DNA from 4 places in the Erwinia sp. AC075 genome. Region 1 is predicted to be linked to each of the others. Evidence: predicted binding sites of a transcription regulator. Region 1 holds the regulator's gene; each other region holds the start of a gene.
What was found. The regulator Fur, encoded in region 1, represses iron uptake genes when iron is present. The targets are predictions, from matches to a motif close to ATAATAATGAGAACNACTATCAA.
Positions count from the first base shown of each region.

Region 1 (3,118 bases):
GCTGTTTATTCGCGGCGAACGTTCGCCCTACCTGGCCGATGAATATCGTGACGCCCTGCTGGCGCAGTTCCCCAAAGCCCGTGCGCATGTGGTCAACGGTGCCGGTCACTGGGTCCATGCCGAGAAACCTGATGCTGTTTTGCGCGCAATACGCCGTTTTTTTGCGCTGTAAAAACAATTATATCCTGAGATGGCTAAATCATTGTCGTCATGACTTTCGCTGGGGTATGATGGCGCGCTAAAAATTTGTCGCTGCACGAATTTCAGCCGACATCAGGCCTGAACCATCAGAACTCCAGCCTTTCAGTATCACGATTCTATGGCAAAAGAAAACACGGACCGCACCACGATCGATCTGTTCGCAGATGACCGTCGCCCGGGACGACCAAAAACCAATCCGCTGACGCGTGATGAGCAGCTGCGTATCAACAAACGCAACCAGCTTAAGCGCGATAAAGTGCGCGGGCTGAAGCGCGTTGAACTGAAAATGAACAGTGACGCGGTTGATGCTCTGAACCAGCTTGCCGAGCAGCGTAATATGAGCCGCAGCGAGCTGATTGAAGAAATGGTCATGGCGCAGTTGGCCGATCAGGACCGCTGAACAGGCGCTTTCAGCACCCCCCGGTGAAGCACAAAGCGACAAAAGCAGGCGGATTACTCATTTATCCCCCTGTAGCTGTCTGCTATCATTGCCGGTATCTGTAATAAGCAGCCTTTACCCTATCAATACGTTTCAAGAGGTTAGTAAGTCATGGCAATCGTAGGCATTTTCTTTGGCAGCGATACGGGCAATACAGAAAACATTGCAAAAGTGATCCAGAAGCAGCTCGGTAAAGAGGTGGCTGAAGTTCATGATATCGCTAAAAGCAGCAAAGAAGACCTTGAAGCCTTTGATATTCTGCTGCTCGGTATCCCAACCTGGTACTACGGCGAAGCGCAGTGCGACTGGGATGATTTCTTCCCGACGTTGGAAGAAATTGATTTCAACGGCAAGCTCGTTGCGCTGTTCGGTTGTGGCGATCAGGAAGATTACGCTGAGTACTTCTGTGACGCGATGGGCACCATCCGCGACATTATCGAGCCTAAAGGCGCGGTGATCGTCGGTCACTGGCCAACTGAAGGCTACCATTTTGAAGCCTCGAAAGGGCTGGCGGATGATAAGCACTTCCTCGGTCTGGCTATTGACGAAGATCGTCAGCCAGAACTCACCAGTGAGCGCACCGAGCAGTGGGTCAAACAGATTTATGACGAGCTCCAGCTGAAAGAAATCCTGGAAGCGTAATCAGACCGGCCTGATTGGGAGGTATCTCACATCAGGCCAGTGGTTTTTCCTATAGAAGTAATAGACACATTTTTGTAACTTTCATCTGCAAATCTGTAAAATATCGCCATCGGTCACCCGCTTTCTCAGCGCCTTTCGCTCTAATAGCGACTATGATGAGGCAGAGCGAAATGTCAGCCCAACCGCTTGCTCTCACGGACGTAACGACTCTTCTCCTTACCTCCCTTGATTGAGATGCATCGCCAGTGGTGTTCATTTCGAAATATCAGTTCTATAATGAGACGTTTGGCTTTTCGCGACGACCGATGTTCAGGGCTTTTCAGCCACAAAGTGACTAGCAAAGTAACAGGACAATATCCGCATGACTGACAATAACACCGCATTAAAGAAGGCCGGCCTGAAAGTCACGCTTCCACGACTTAAAATTCTGGAAGTACTTCAGGAACCTGAGGGCCATCACGTCAGTGCGGAAGACTTGTACAAGCGTCTGATTGACATGGGCGAAGAGATTGGTCTGGCGACGGTTTACCGCGTTCTTAACCAATTTGATGATGCCGGGATCGTTACCCGTCATAATTTCGAAGGTGGTAAATCCGTTTTCGAACTGACTCAGCAGCATCACCACGATCATCTGATTTGCCTGGATTGTGGCAAGGTGATCGAGTTCCGTGATGAAAACATCGAAGCTCGCCAGCGTGATATCGCCACGCGCCACGGCATCAAACTCAGTAACCACAGCCTGTACCTTTACGGTCACTGCTCAACCGGTGACTGCCGTGAAGATGAGACGCTGCACGACAAGTAATCTACACTAACAGCAAAAAACCGGTGATCCTTCACCGGTTTTTTTTTGCCTGTCGCCCCGTTACAGCGCTTCCGTCCGGCTGACGCGCAGACCATCAGGACTGCGCGTACGCAGCAATACCTTACCGGCCACCGCCGGCGGTTGATCCGCCTGCCACTGCTGCCAGGTTGTCCCCTCGTCCAGGCTGTACTCAACGGTTAAGCCCGGTAGCTCGGTATTGACCACCAGCTTACCGTCCTGCACCACCCCACCGGGCACCGGCAAGCGATAAGCAATGCCGGCTTTATCCAGTTTTGCCAATTCACGTTGCCCCAGAAGGTTGGCAAACCGCTGCCAGTCCTTCAGCTGAGCCTGCTGGTCTACCAGGCGGGTTTTGCCGCCGGTATACTCTTTGCCGGCTTTATAATCCTGCTCCCAGGCTGCGCGGTGCCAGGCGCGTTCCGCCACGGACAAAATGCGCGGGAAAAGCTTGTACTCCACCTGCGCGTCGGTACGGGTGGTTTCACTCCACAGTTGAGCGGAGATGCCGTGAGCGCCAGGCCAGGGCTTGTCAGATTTAGCCGTGAAAGGTTTGCCGTCGCGATCGACGGAAGTCTCGGCGTTTTGTGGCAAGTTATCCGGCGCGAAGTGGAAAATTTTCCGTTCATCGGTAAAGCGCGTTCCCCAGTAGTATCCCCGCTCCAGCGGATTCACCTCGGCAGGAAAATCGAGATACAGGTAATCCGGATTGGAGACGATCACTTCATAACCTTTGCCTGCCCAGTCATTGGCAGAATCAAAACCGCCCCAAAACAGCGTATCCCAGAAGTTGACCGCAACCCTGTCCGTTGCGAAGGCTTTGGCATTTTTAGCGTCTTTAATACCATCCTGCCAGGCCTGCATTTTGCCGATACCGTGTGCCTTAACCTGCTTGCTGACGTTAAGGGCAAAGTCGCTCGGCAGATGATCCAGGTCTTCAATCTTTCCTTCTTCAATCATCGTCTGGCAGACCTGGGATTTTGCCCACGGCTTATCTTGCTGGCTTAAGTCCA
Region 1 is NZ_CEEDEU010000001.1:2,278,807-2,281,924, forward strand. Features, by position in the region: gene ybfF (esterase) at 1-172, shown strand, start outside; gene ybfE (LexA regulated protein) at 320-601, shown strand; gene fldA (flavodoxin FldA) at 752-1,282, shown strand; gene fur (ferric iron uptake transcriptional regulator) at 1,644-2,087, shown strand; gene AC0IXH_RS10740 (beta-N-acetylhexosaminidase) at 2,148-3,118, opposite strand, start outside.

Region 2 (3,118 bases), 2.4 Mb from region 1:
CGAGGATGCTGAAGATCGACAGCATGATTTTGCCGTCAGCCATACGGCCACCCGCCAGATTGCCAATCACCATGCCCAGACCAAATGCGAACAGCACAAACGGCAGCCAGAAGGTGGAGAGGTGCGCCGCCATGGTCAGGATCGGGGTGATATAGCTGATCACCGCAAACATGCCGCCAAAGCCAATCGCCGCAATCCCCAGCGTTAACCACAGGCGCAGGTTCGCCAGGCCACGGATCTCTTTCAACGGCGAGCTCTGCTCACGCTCTTTCTGCACCGGGAACAGCTTGTAGATCAGCAGCGCATCAATCACGGTCAGCACCGAGACGCAGGCAAATGCCCAGCGCCAGTCGAGATGTTCGCCGAGCATGGTCGCCGCCGGGTTACCCAGCAACGACGCCAGCGTCAGGCCCAACATCACTCTGCCCACCGCCTGTCCACGGCGATTCTCTTCGACCAGTGACGCCGCAGCCAGCGCGGCTACACCGAGAAAGGCACCGTGCGGCAGCCCGCTCAGGAAGCGGGAAATCACCAGCATATGCGCATTGCTGGCCAGCATGCTGCTGAGGTTGCCGACCAAAAACAGCGAGATAAAAATCATCAGCTGATGTTTACGGCACAAACGGGCGGTGCTGAGGGAGAACAGCGGTGCGCCAACCACCACGCCAAGCGCGTAGTAGCTGATAAATTTGCTGCCTTCCGCCAGGCTGACGTTCATCGCGCTGGAAACCTGCGGCAGCAGTCCCATAATCACGAACTCACTCAGGCCGATGGCAAAGGCGCCCAACGCAAGGGAAAAGAGCAGCGGGCCGACGCCACGCACGGGTGTAGCTGAATCTAATGTATCCATAGAAAAGGGTGCACTTAATTAACGATGAGAAGTTACTCCAGCCACAGGCGGGAGCGCAGGTCTTCAGGCAGGGCAGGTAAGTGAGGGGTGTTTCTTGTTATCGGGCCTGTTCCGGCCCTTGTGTCATCTTTCTGCCAGCAAGGGCAGCGATGCGGCGCTAAGTTTAGCGTGAAGCCGCCGGATGACACAAGGATGATGCCGCCCGCGCAGGGGTTATTTCGTGTCGATATGTCCCAGTTCCCGCTCCGGGAAGCAGAAGTTCCGCACGCGCTGCTTCAACTCTTTGGCTTCCGGGAAGCCGCCGTCGGTTTTACGGTCCCAGATAATGTGCTCGTCAATCAAGATCTGATAAATGCCGCCGGTGCCGGGCACCAGGCTGACCGAGGCTAAATCGGTGCTGAACGTATGCAGTAATTCTTGCGCCATCCAGCCGGCACGCAGCAGCCAGTTGCACTGCGAGCAGTAGTGAATGGTGATGGCAGGAGCGGTTTTCATCGCGATGTCCTTCTCTAAAAACAGGCGCTCATCTTCCGGCGTTGGTTGCTGCACTGTCAAGTGGGTGTTGCTGACGCTTTTTTAACATTGTGAATTAATTGTGGAGGTTGTTGATATAGAGAATCGATCTCATTATCATTCGCGTTTGACAGTCGTCATGGAATGACCTACATAGCGCCGGATGCGTATGGAGTTTTCGCAATCTTGTTGGATTGCGGCCGCAATGTATGAGTCGATACTAATAAAGAATAAAGGCTTACTAAATGCGCAAATCTTTCAATTCTCAGGGGTTTATCCAGAAGTCCGTGCTGTTCGGCACGCTGGTTACCACCGGTTTTAGCATCGCTGCTGAAACACGCACCACCGCACCACTTCCTGAAGCCAGCCATTCTGGCACGCCACTGGCGATCTCCGGCAAGAAAAGCCAGTCGGAAGCCGTCATGACGGTGACCGCGCCCGAGCCGGAAAAACAGGCGGGCAGCAAAACCACCATTACCGCCGCAGAAATGCAGCAAAAGGGCACCAACGACTTTGGCTCGGTGATGCGCTATGAGCCGTTAATCAGCGCCACCGGCGTCAGCGGCGGATCGTCCGCTGGCAAAAGCGGCTTCGACCGCAGCGGCTATACCGGCTACAACATCCGTGGTCTGGAAAGTAACCGTGTTGGACTGGACGTGGACGGCATTCCGCAGCCGGATGCCACCGGCCGCAGCTACGTCAGCCGCGCCGGATTAAACACCTTCGGCATTGGCCGTGACTATCTCGACCCGTATATGTACGGCCAGGTGGACATTGAATCCGGTGCGACCTCAACGGCGACGGCCAACACCGCCATTGGCGGCGCGGTCTCCTTCCAGCCGAAATCCGCCGACGATTACCTGTCGCCGTACAAATCGACCTACTTTGGTTATCAGTCTGATTACGACTCGGCCAACCGCAGCTGGCATAACGGCATTACCGCCGCAGCCGGCGACGAAACGCTGCGTGGCGTGTTTGTTTACAGCCGCCGTGACGGCCAGCAAACCCGCAATAACAGCGGCACCATCGATGCCTATCCGGCCAACTGGCACTCCAACGCGCTGATGACCTCGGCGATCTGGCAGCCCAATGACGAGCACAAGCTGACCGGCACCGTCGATTATTACGACAAGACCAACCACACCCATTACGACACCTGGAACTCGGCGGGCAGCAGCATTCTCGGCACCTCGCAACAGCAGAGTAATACCCGCCGCTGGGGCGTCAGCCTGAAGGATGAGTGGACGCCAGCCAATGCGTTTATCGATTCCCTCAGCAACAAAGTCTATTACCAGCAGACCCAGGCGCACGACAATACCCTGATGCCCATCAGCACCAGCAGCCAGGAGCGCGTCTACTCAAACTATGACGTCGATACCTACGGCTTCGAAACGCAGCTGAGCAAGGCGCTGGGTCGCCATGAACTGAGCGCCGGCCTGAACGGCCGTGTCACCGAGACGAAACGTCCGTTCCGGGAAGATCCGGCCCCAAGCGTCTATTCGGCGATCATGCAGCCGGAGTCCGACAGCCGCAGCTATGCGCTGGGTGCCTTTGTGCAGGATGCAATCCAGTTCGATCTGGACGGTCACGGCTTCTCAATCGTGCCGGGCGTGCGGGTGGCGCATCAGACCACCAAGCCACAAAACCTCTCCAGCCTGACCACCGGCAGCACCGTGCTGGACGAGTCCGAGCTGAACACCCTGTATGGCAAAGAGAACTCGGACACCCAGGTTCTGCCGTCGCTGAGCTTCAACT
Region 2 is NZ_CEEDEU010000001.1:4,708,747-4,711,864, forward strand. Features, by position in the region: gene AC0IXH_RS21890 (MFS transporter) at 1-850, opposite strand, end outside; gene AC0IXH_RS21895 (Rdx family protein) at 1,064-1,345, opposite strand; gene AC0IXH_RS21900 (TonB-dependent receptor domain-containing protein) at 1,609-3,118, shown strand, end outside.
Region 2: a site for Fur is predicted at 1,462-1,484, ahead of AC0IXH_RS21900 (TonB-dependent receptor domain-containing protein). Genes of this name have one in related genera too.

Region 3 (3,118 bases), 2.4 Mb from region 1:
GAATAGCGAGGTTATGGTCGTTGGCCTCCGGACGATCGGCACGCAGGTAGACCATGATTTTGCCACCGTTGCCGCCCAGCTCACGTACGCGCCGGGCGTTGATGCCTTCCACCAGACGTGAATTGCGGTAGCCTTCGGCGGTGGTATCCCAGCCTGAGGCATCCAGCCCAATCAGCAGCGCGGTGTCGCGGGCAATGATGCCGTCATCCACCAAATCGGGGACCGCACAGACCGGATCCACCAGCACGCAGGAGGCCTGGCTTGCCAGATACTGGGTGATGTCCGCCTTGATGCGACCGAGTTGCTGTTCGGAAATGGCTTTCTGCTGATCCGGGTCGGATGAGAGCAGGCTGCGCATTGCGCCACGCTGATCGCAGGCAATGACCAGCATTGCGCCGTTGCTGCCGCAAATCTGTTGATAACCACGCAGTTCTGACGTTGACATATGTGACATTATTTTTGTCTCCTGGACAGTTTTTCAGTTTTAGAACACGGTTACAGCCTCATTTTTCAGTGTGCGACTTCATACCCGATCCCCCTGGAGCATCAGTGCTGATGCGGCGTCCTGTCAGGGTTTTTGCCGGGTATACGCATTGCAATTTGTGGGGTGTTGCGCAATAATCCTTCAATCGATGAACTGAGTGTAATACATTGCAGAAAGGAATTTCAAGCTGAAAGAACCTCTTTTACAAGACGCCGCGACAACGCGGGCGATGATGCATATGGTGGCAAAGTTGCACTATCAGTCAGACATGGCTCAGGTGGACATTGCTAAAAAACTGGGCGTATCGACCGCCACCATCTCGCGGCTGCTCAACAAAGCCCGCGCGGCGGGGATCGTGCGGATCGAGGTGGTGGAGCTGACGTCGCCTGAAGAGATCACCGCCGATCTTATCCAGCGGCTGGGGCTGAAAAGCGCCGCCGTGGTGGAGCCACCGCCGACCAATATCCTCGGCTCGCTGGCCACGCCGCTGGCGGGTTTGCTGCAGCAGGCCGATCTGGCGGCCGGTTCGGTGATCGGCATTGGCTGGGGTCGCGCGGTGCGGGAAGTGACGATGGGCGGCCTGCCGAAAATTCCTGGCGTGATGACGGTAGCGATGAACGGCGGGATGCAGCAGGCGGCAGCGCATTTTCAGATCAATGAATTTGTCCGTCAGGCGGCGGAACAGATGGGCGGCGTGCCGCATTTCCTGCATGCGCCCTATCTGACCTCGCCGATGCTACGCGAAGCCTTTCTGGCCGATGCCGGCGTGCAGCAAATTATTTCACTGTGGGATAACCTCGACGTGGCGATTGTCGGCGTCGGCTTAACCCATCATTTGCCGGCCCCGTCAGAAACCACCACCGCCACCGCCAATGAACAGGCGCTCAGCCAGGCGGCGGGCGACGTGCTGCGGCATTACGTGACCGAAAGCGGTGAGATCCTGCACTGGGAAGGCGAAGAGCGGATGATCGCCGCCTCCACCGCCCAGCTGCGCAATACCACGCTGAGTATTGGCGTGGCGGCCACGCCGGAAAAAGCGGCTGGCATCATTGGCGCGGTGCGCTCCGGGATGATCAACGCGCTGGTGACCGATGTCACCACCGCCCAGGCAATCCTCGACCGCTTAATGGTGGAGTGATAATAATTCCCCCTGATTTATTCGGGGGCGTTATTTTTTAGCGTCACATTATGCGTTTTTCAGCAGTTAAATCCCGCGCAAATAACAATAAGAATGGTTATCAAAACCATTTGGAAAATTGAATAATTGGTATTAATGCGCGAATAGTTATCACTTAACTATCATAATGTTACGAACACCAAATAATAAGATAAAAACCGCAACTAACGGTTTTTATTTAGGCAACATGCGTGCATAATTGCGCCCAATGACACTTCTAATAATATCCCATCATCGCTAATGGAGCCTTTATGCTGACTGCCGACATGACCGCCAAACTGAACGATCAATTAAACCTGGAGTTCTACTCTGCCAATCTGTATCTGCAGATGAGCGCCTGGTGTGCTGACAAAGGGTTTGAAGGGGCTGCGGCCTTTATGCGTGAACATTCTGTTGAAGAGATGCAGCATATGCAGCGTCTGTTTAACTACCTGAGCGACACCGGCGCGATGCCGGTACTGGGCAGCATTGCGGCTCCGCCGGTGACCTTTAACTCGCTGAACGAAGTGCTGGAGCAGGCTTATGAGCACGAGAAGCTGATCACCGGCAAAATCAACGAGCTGGCGCACGCGTCAATGACCACTCAGGACTACTCGACCTTTAACTTCCTGCAGTGGTACGTTTCCGAGCAGCACGAAGAAGAGAAGCTGTTCAAATCCGTACTGGATAAACTGGCGCTGGTTGGCACCGGTGGACAGGGCATGTTCTTCGTTGATAAAGATCTGATGAAGATGAGCACCACCAGCAACCCACAGGCTTAAGCCGGGTCAGTCCGGGCGCGATAGCCCAAGTTAAAAAAAAACGCCTGACAGCATTTGTCAGGCGTTTTGCTTTTTAGTGGCAGGTTATTGCTGCGGTTGTTGCTGCTTGTCCGGATCCTTGCGCTCCACGGTCGACACCGTTTTACGCAGCGCCTTCACCTGCTCGGGTTTCACCGCCGGCGCATTATTCCCCCAACTGCTGCGAACAAAGGTCGACAGATCCGCCACCTGGCGATCGTCCAGACGCCAGCCGAAGTCCGGCATGGTTAATCCGGTCACCGCCTGGTGCGTTACCGCCGCTTTGCCCCCGCGCAGGACAATGCTTATCAGTGACGACGGATCGTCGCTTAAGATCGCCGGGTTGTGTGCCAGCGCCGGGAAGGTTTTACTGTAGCCTTTACCGTCGGTGCGGTGACAGGCGGCGCAGTTATCCATATACACCTGCGCTCCCGGTTTGCTCATATCCCCTGTTACCAGCGCTGCCTGGGTACGGCTGTCGGGTTCGGGTGCCACGGCTTTTGGATTCGACGATTTCAGGCTTTTCAGGTACACCGCCATCGCATTCACATCCCGATCGCTCAGGTGCTGCGTGCTGTGCTCAATCACGTCGGTCATCGATCCGAACGCGGCGCTGTTTGCCGTCCAGCCGGTTTGCAGGAAGCTGACGATATCCTGCTGCGACCAGCTGCCAATGCC
Region 3 is NZ_CEEDEU010000001.1:4,683,503-4,686,620, reverse strand. Features, by position in the region: gene AC0IXH_RS21775 (tagatose-bisphosphate aldolase) at 1-454, opposite strand, end outside; gene AC0IXH_RS21770 (sugar-binding transcriptional regulator) at 723-1,622, shown strand; gene ftnA (non-heme ferritin) at 1,913-2,422, shown strand; gene AC0IXH_RS21760 (c-type cytochrome) at 2,507-3,118, opposite strand, start outside.
Region 3: a site for Fur is predicted at 1,704-1,726, ahead of ftnA (non-heme ferritin). Genes of this name have one in related genera too.

Region 4 (3,118 bases), 830 kb from region 1:
CGCTGTCAGAGAAAATTGGCCGTAAGAAAGCGATGATGATTGCCGCCTGCCTCGCGCTGCCGGTGATCCCGCTCTGGGCCTTCTCAACCGGTTCGGTGATGATCGGGCTGGGCGCGTTCCTGATGCAGTTTATGGTGCAGGGCGCATGGGGCGTGGTGCCTACCTACCTGACCGAGCTGGTGCCGGCCAATACCCGCGCGGTGCTGCCAGGCTTCGTTTATCAGCTGGGTAACCTGATTGCCTCAGTCAATGCCACGCTGCAATCCTCGATAGCGGAAGCGCATGGCAACAACTATGGCCTGGCGATGGCGATTGTCGCTGGCACCGTGGCGGTGTTGATCTGTGTGTTGGTGGCGTTCGGCAGGGAAACGCGCGGGGTGGAGATTTCGGCGTCACCCGGCAAGGTGAGCGAACAGTCCCGCTAAGAGACGGATAGCAAAAGGGCGGCTCTCAAAGCCGCCCTTTTTTGTTGCCGTCAGGCAGGGATCTCGCAGACGTCGACCCATTTGGCGTCGGTCAGTTGCGCCAGCATCTCGGGCGAAATACGCACGGCGCTGTTAATCGATCCGGCTGCAGGCAGCACTTCTTCATAACGCTTCAGCGAGATATCGCACAGGATCTGTAAAGGGGTTTCCAGTCCGAACGGGCAGACGCCGCCGACCGGATGACCGGTCCAGTTCACCACTTCATCAGTGCTGAGCATGCGCGCTTTGGCACCCAGCGTCGCTTTCAGCTTACGGTTATCCAGGCGGGCATCGCCGCGAGTCACAATTAATACCACCCGATCTTTCACCTTCAGCGACAGGGTTTTGGCAATCTGGCCAGGCTCCACATGGTGTGCCCGTGCCGCCAGAGCGACCGTTGCCGTGCTCTCGGCCAACTCGATAATGCCAATATCAGGGGCGCGCTCGGCAAAGAACTGCCGTACAGACTCCAGGCTCATGCTTTTCTCCCACATAACGAAGCGCATAAAGTTGCCACAGAGCAGACTGACTGTAAACGGGAAGGCGTTAATTTAGCTTAGCGTGCAGTTTCCGCAGCGCTCAACTTCCGGCAGGCGATAGCGCTGGCAGCAGGTACGTCGCTGCATTTCACCGTCACGCGGGAGCATGGTGCGATAGAAAGGGTTGTCGGAACCGTCCAGCAGGGTTTTGCTGAAGAAGAAGGCGTGTTCGAGTTCGGCGTGCAGGGATTTGCCCAGCAGAGGGGCCAGTTCACCGAGGAACCAGTGCACGGCGAAGCCGGTGTTGCTCCAGATAAGCTTGCCGTTGATATCACCGTGCTGCTCAATGGCGCGCACCGCCGGGATCAGATGCTGTTGGATCAGGCGATCCATACGACGTTGTGGGCTAAGGAAACGGGCTTCTTCATCTTCGCGCACGTCAAACCAGAAGGTTGCCGGGCGGCCGGTTTCATGGAACTCAACGTGGCAATGCTCGGGTGAGCAGTCCAGCGGGCGGTTTTCAATCAGCAGTGCCATCATCATCGGCGGCAGCACCAGGCCGAAATACCACTGCGCCCAGAGCGACTGCAGCGGCTTGTTTTCGCGTTCCATCTCGCCCTGCTCACGGTAGATATAGTCAGCGTACTGCGCGTTAAGGCGGGCGAAATTCTCCGGTGTCGACCAGCGGTCCAGCGTCATGCTGCTGGCGGGCGCTTCTTCCCCCAGCTTCACGCTATCCAGGAAATAAGCACGGTGTTCACTGAACAAGGCGCGCAGCGAAGACGCCAGCGAACGATTGCTCTGCAAAAAGATCAGCGGATGTGAACCATACTCAACTGCCTGACGGACGATGGTGGCCATGGGATTTCCAGCGTAAACCGAATACAAAAACAAATGATAATCGTTCTTGATTCTATCTGAGGCCATACGCACAAACAAGCAGCAAATTGTGCGCCGGGTCTGGAAGGCAATTGATAAGCAACCTGGCTGAATTTTGATCGCATTGGCCATAATAACAGCAGGGATTACGCTGTAGATTAACAGGCAGGCGTTATTGACGGCTTTATAGCAGCTTATTCCATAACCGGGACGTTTCCCGGCATTGTAGAGTTAATTCCAATTATAGGGAATAACAATGGCTGGGTTATTTTCTGTTATCACCTCCGCCATAGAATGCATTATTGCCATTTTTTATTAACAACAATTTTTCATTCATCGGCTTAATGAATAGGGAATAAAAGCGCAGGTCATTATGCCAGATATACCCGTCAGGTCTGGGATTTGTATTAAGGAGAGCGATAAATTAATTCAACGTATTGGCCCGGGCGTCCGGGCCAGTTAAAAATATCACATTGCATCTGCGGGGTGGGTAAGCGGACTTTTCGTTATGTCTTCAAAGGAGAGGATCGTATTACGTCCACGGCCTTTTGCCAGATAAAGTGCGCGGTCGGCATTGGCCAGCGCCGCATCGAAATCTTCTTCGATTAAGGGCGCAAACCCGGCGCTGATGGTGACGTGCGTGGCGACCCGGTCATTAAACAGATGCGGGATCTCCAGATTCAGCACGTACTGGCGGATGCGCTCCGACAGTTTGCGGGCAATCGACTCATTGACGTTGGTCAGCAGCACCAGAAACTCTTCGCCGCCATAGCGGGTCACAATGTCCCTTGAACGCACCGCATCCCGTATCGCCACCGAGACGCGCGCCAGCGCCTGATCGCCCATCGCATGGCCGTAGTTGTCGTTGTAGGCCTTGAAGTTATCGATATCCAGCAGCAGCACGAAGTGGCTGCCCGCGTGGTTCTCGAGGATGTTCTCCAGCCGGTTTTTCAGCCCACGGCGATTGTACAGCCCGGTCAACGGATCGAGCATGCTGAGGTCGCTGTAGGTCTCTTTCTCTTCATACAGCTGCCGCATCAGGCGCAGGGTAAAGTTGTCCCGGCGGCGCTGCATCAGGTGGTGCAAGGTAAAGCCAATCAGCGGCAGCGCAATGGTAAACAGGATCAGCAGCGTGTTCTGCCCGTGGTCCAGCACCAACACCGCGACGGAAGGCGGAGCCGTATGCAGGCAAAATGCCAGCAGATGGTCGCCCAGCGCGATGGCACTGATAAAAAACACGCTAATCAGACTGATTACTAAAAAGCTGCCGTCGAAATAAAATACCGTTTCGTACTT
Region 4 is NZ_CEEDEU010000001.1:3,112,588-3,115,705, reverse strand. Features, by position in the region: gene AC0IXH_RS14730 (MFS transporter) at 1-425, shown strand, start outside; gene AC0IXH_RS14725 (YbaK/EbsC family protein) at 476-943, opposite strand; gene fhuF (siderophore-iron reductase FhuF) at 1,016-1,804, opposite strand; gene AC0IXH_RS14715 (GGDEF domain-containing protein) at 2,291-3,118, opposite strand, start outside.
Region 4: a site for Fur is predicted at 1,838-1,860, ahead of fhuF (siderophore-iron reductase FhuF). Genes of this name have one in related genera too.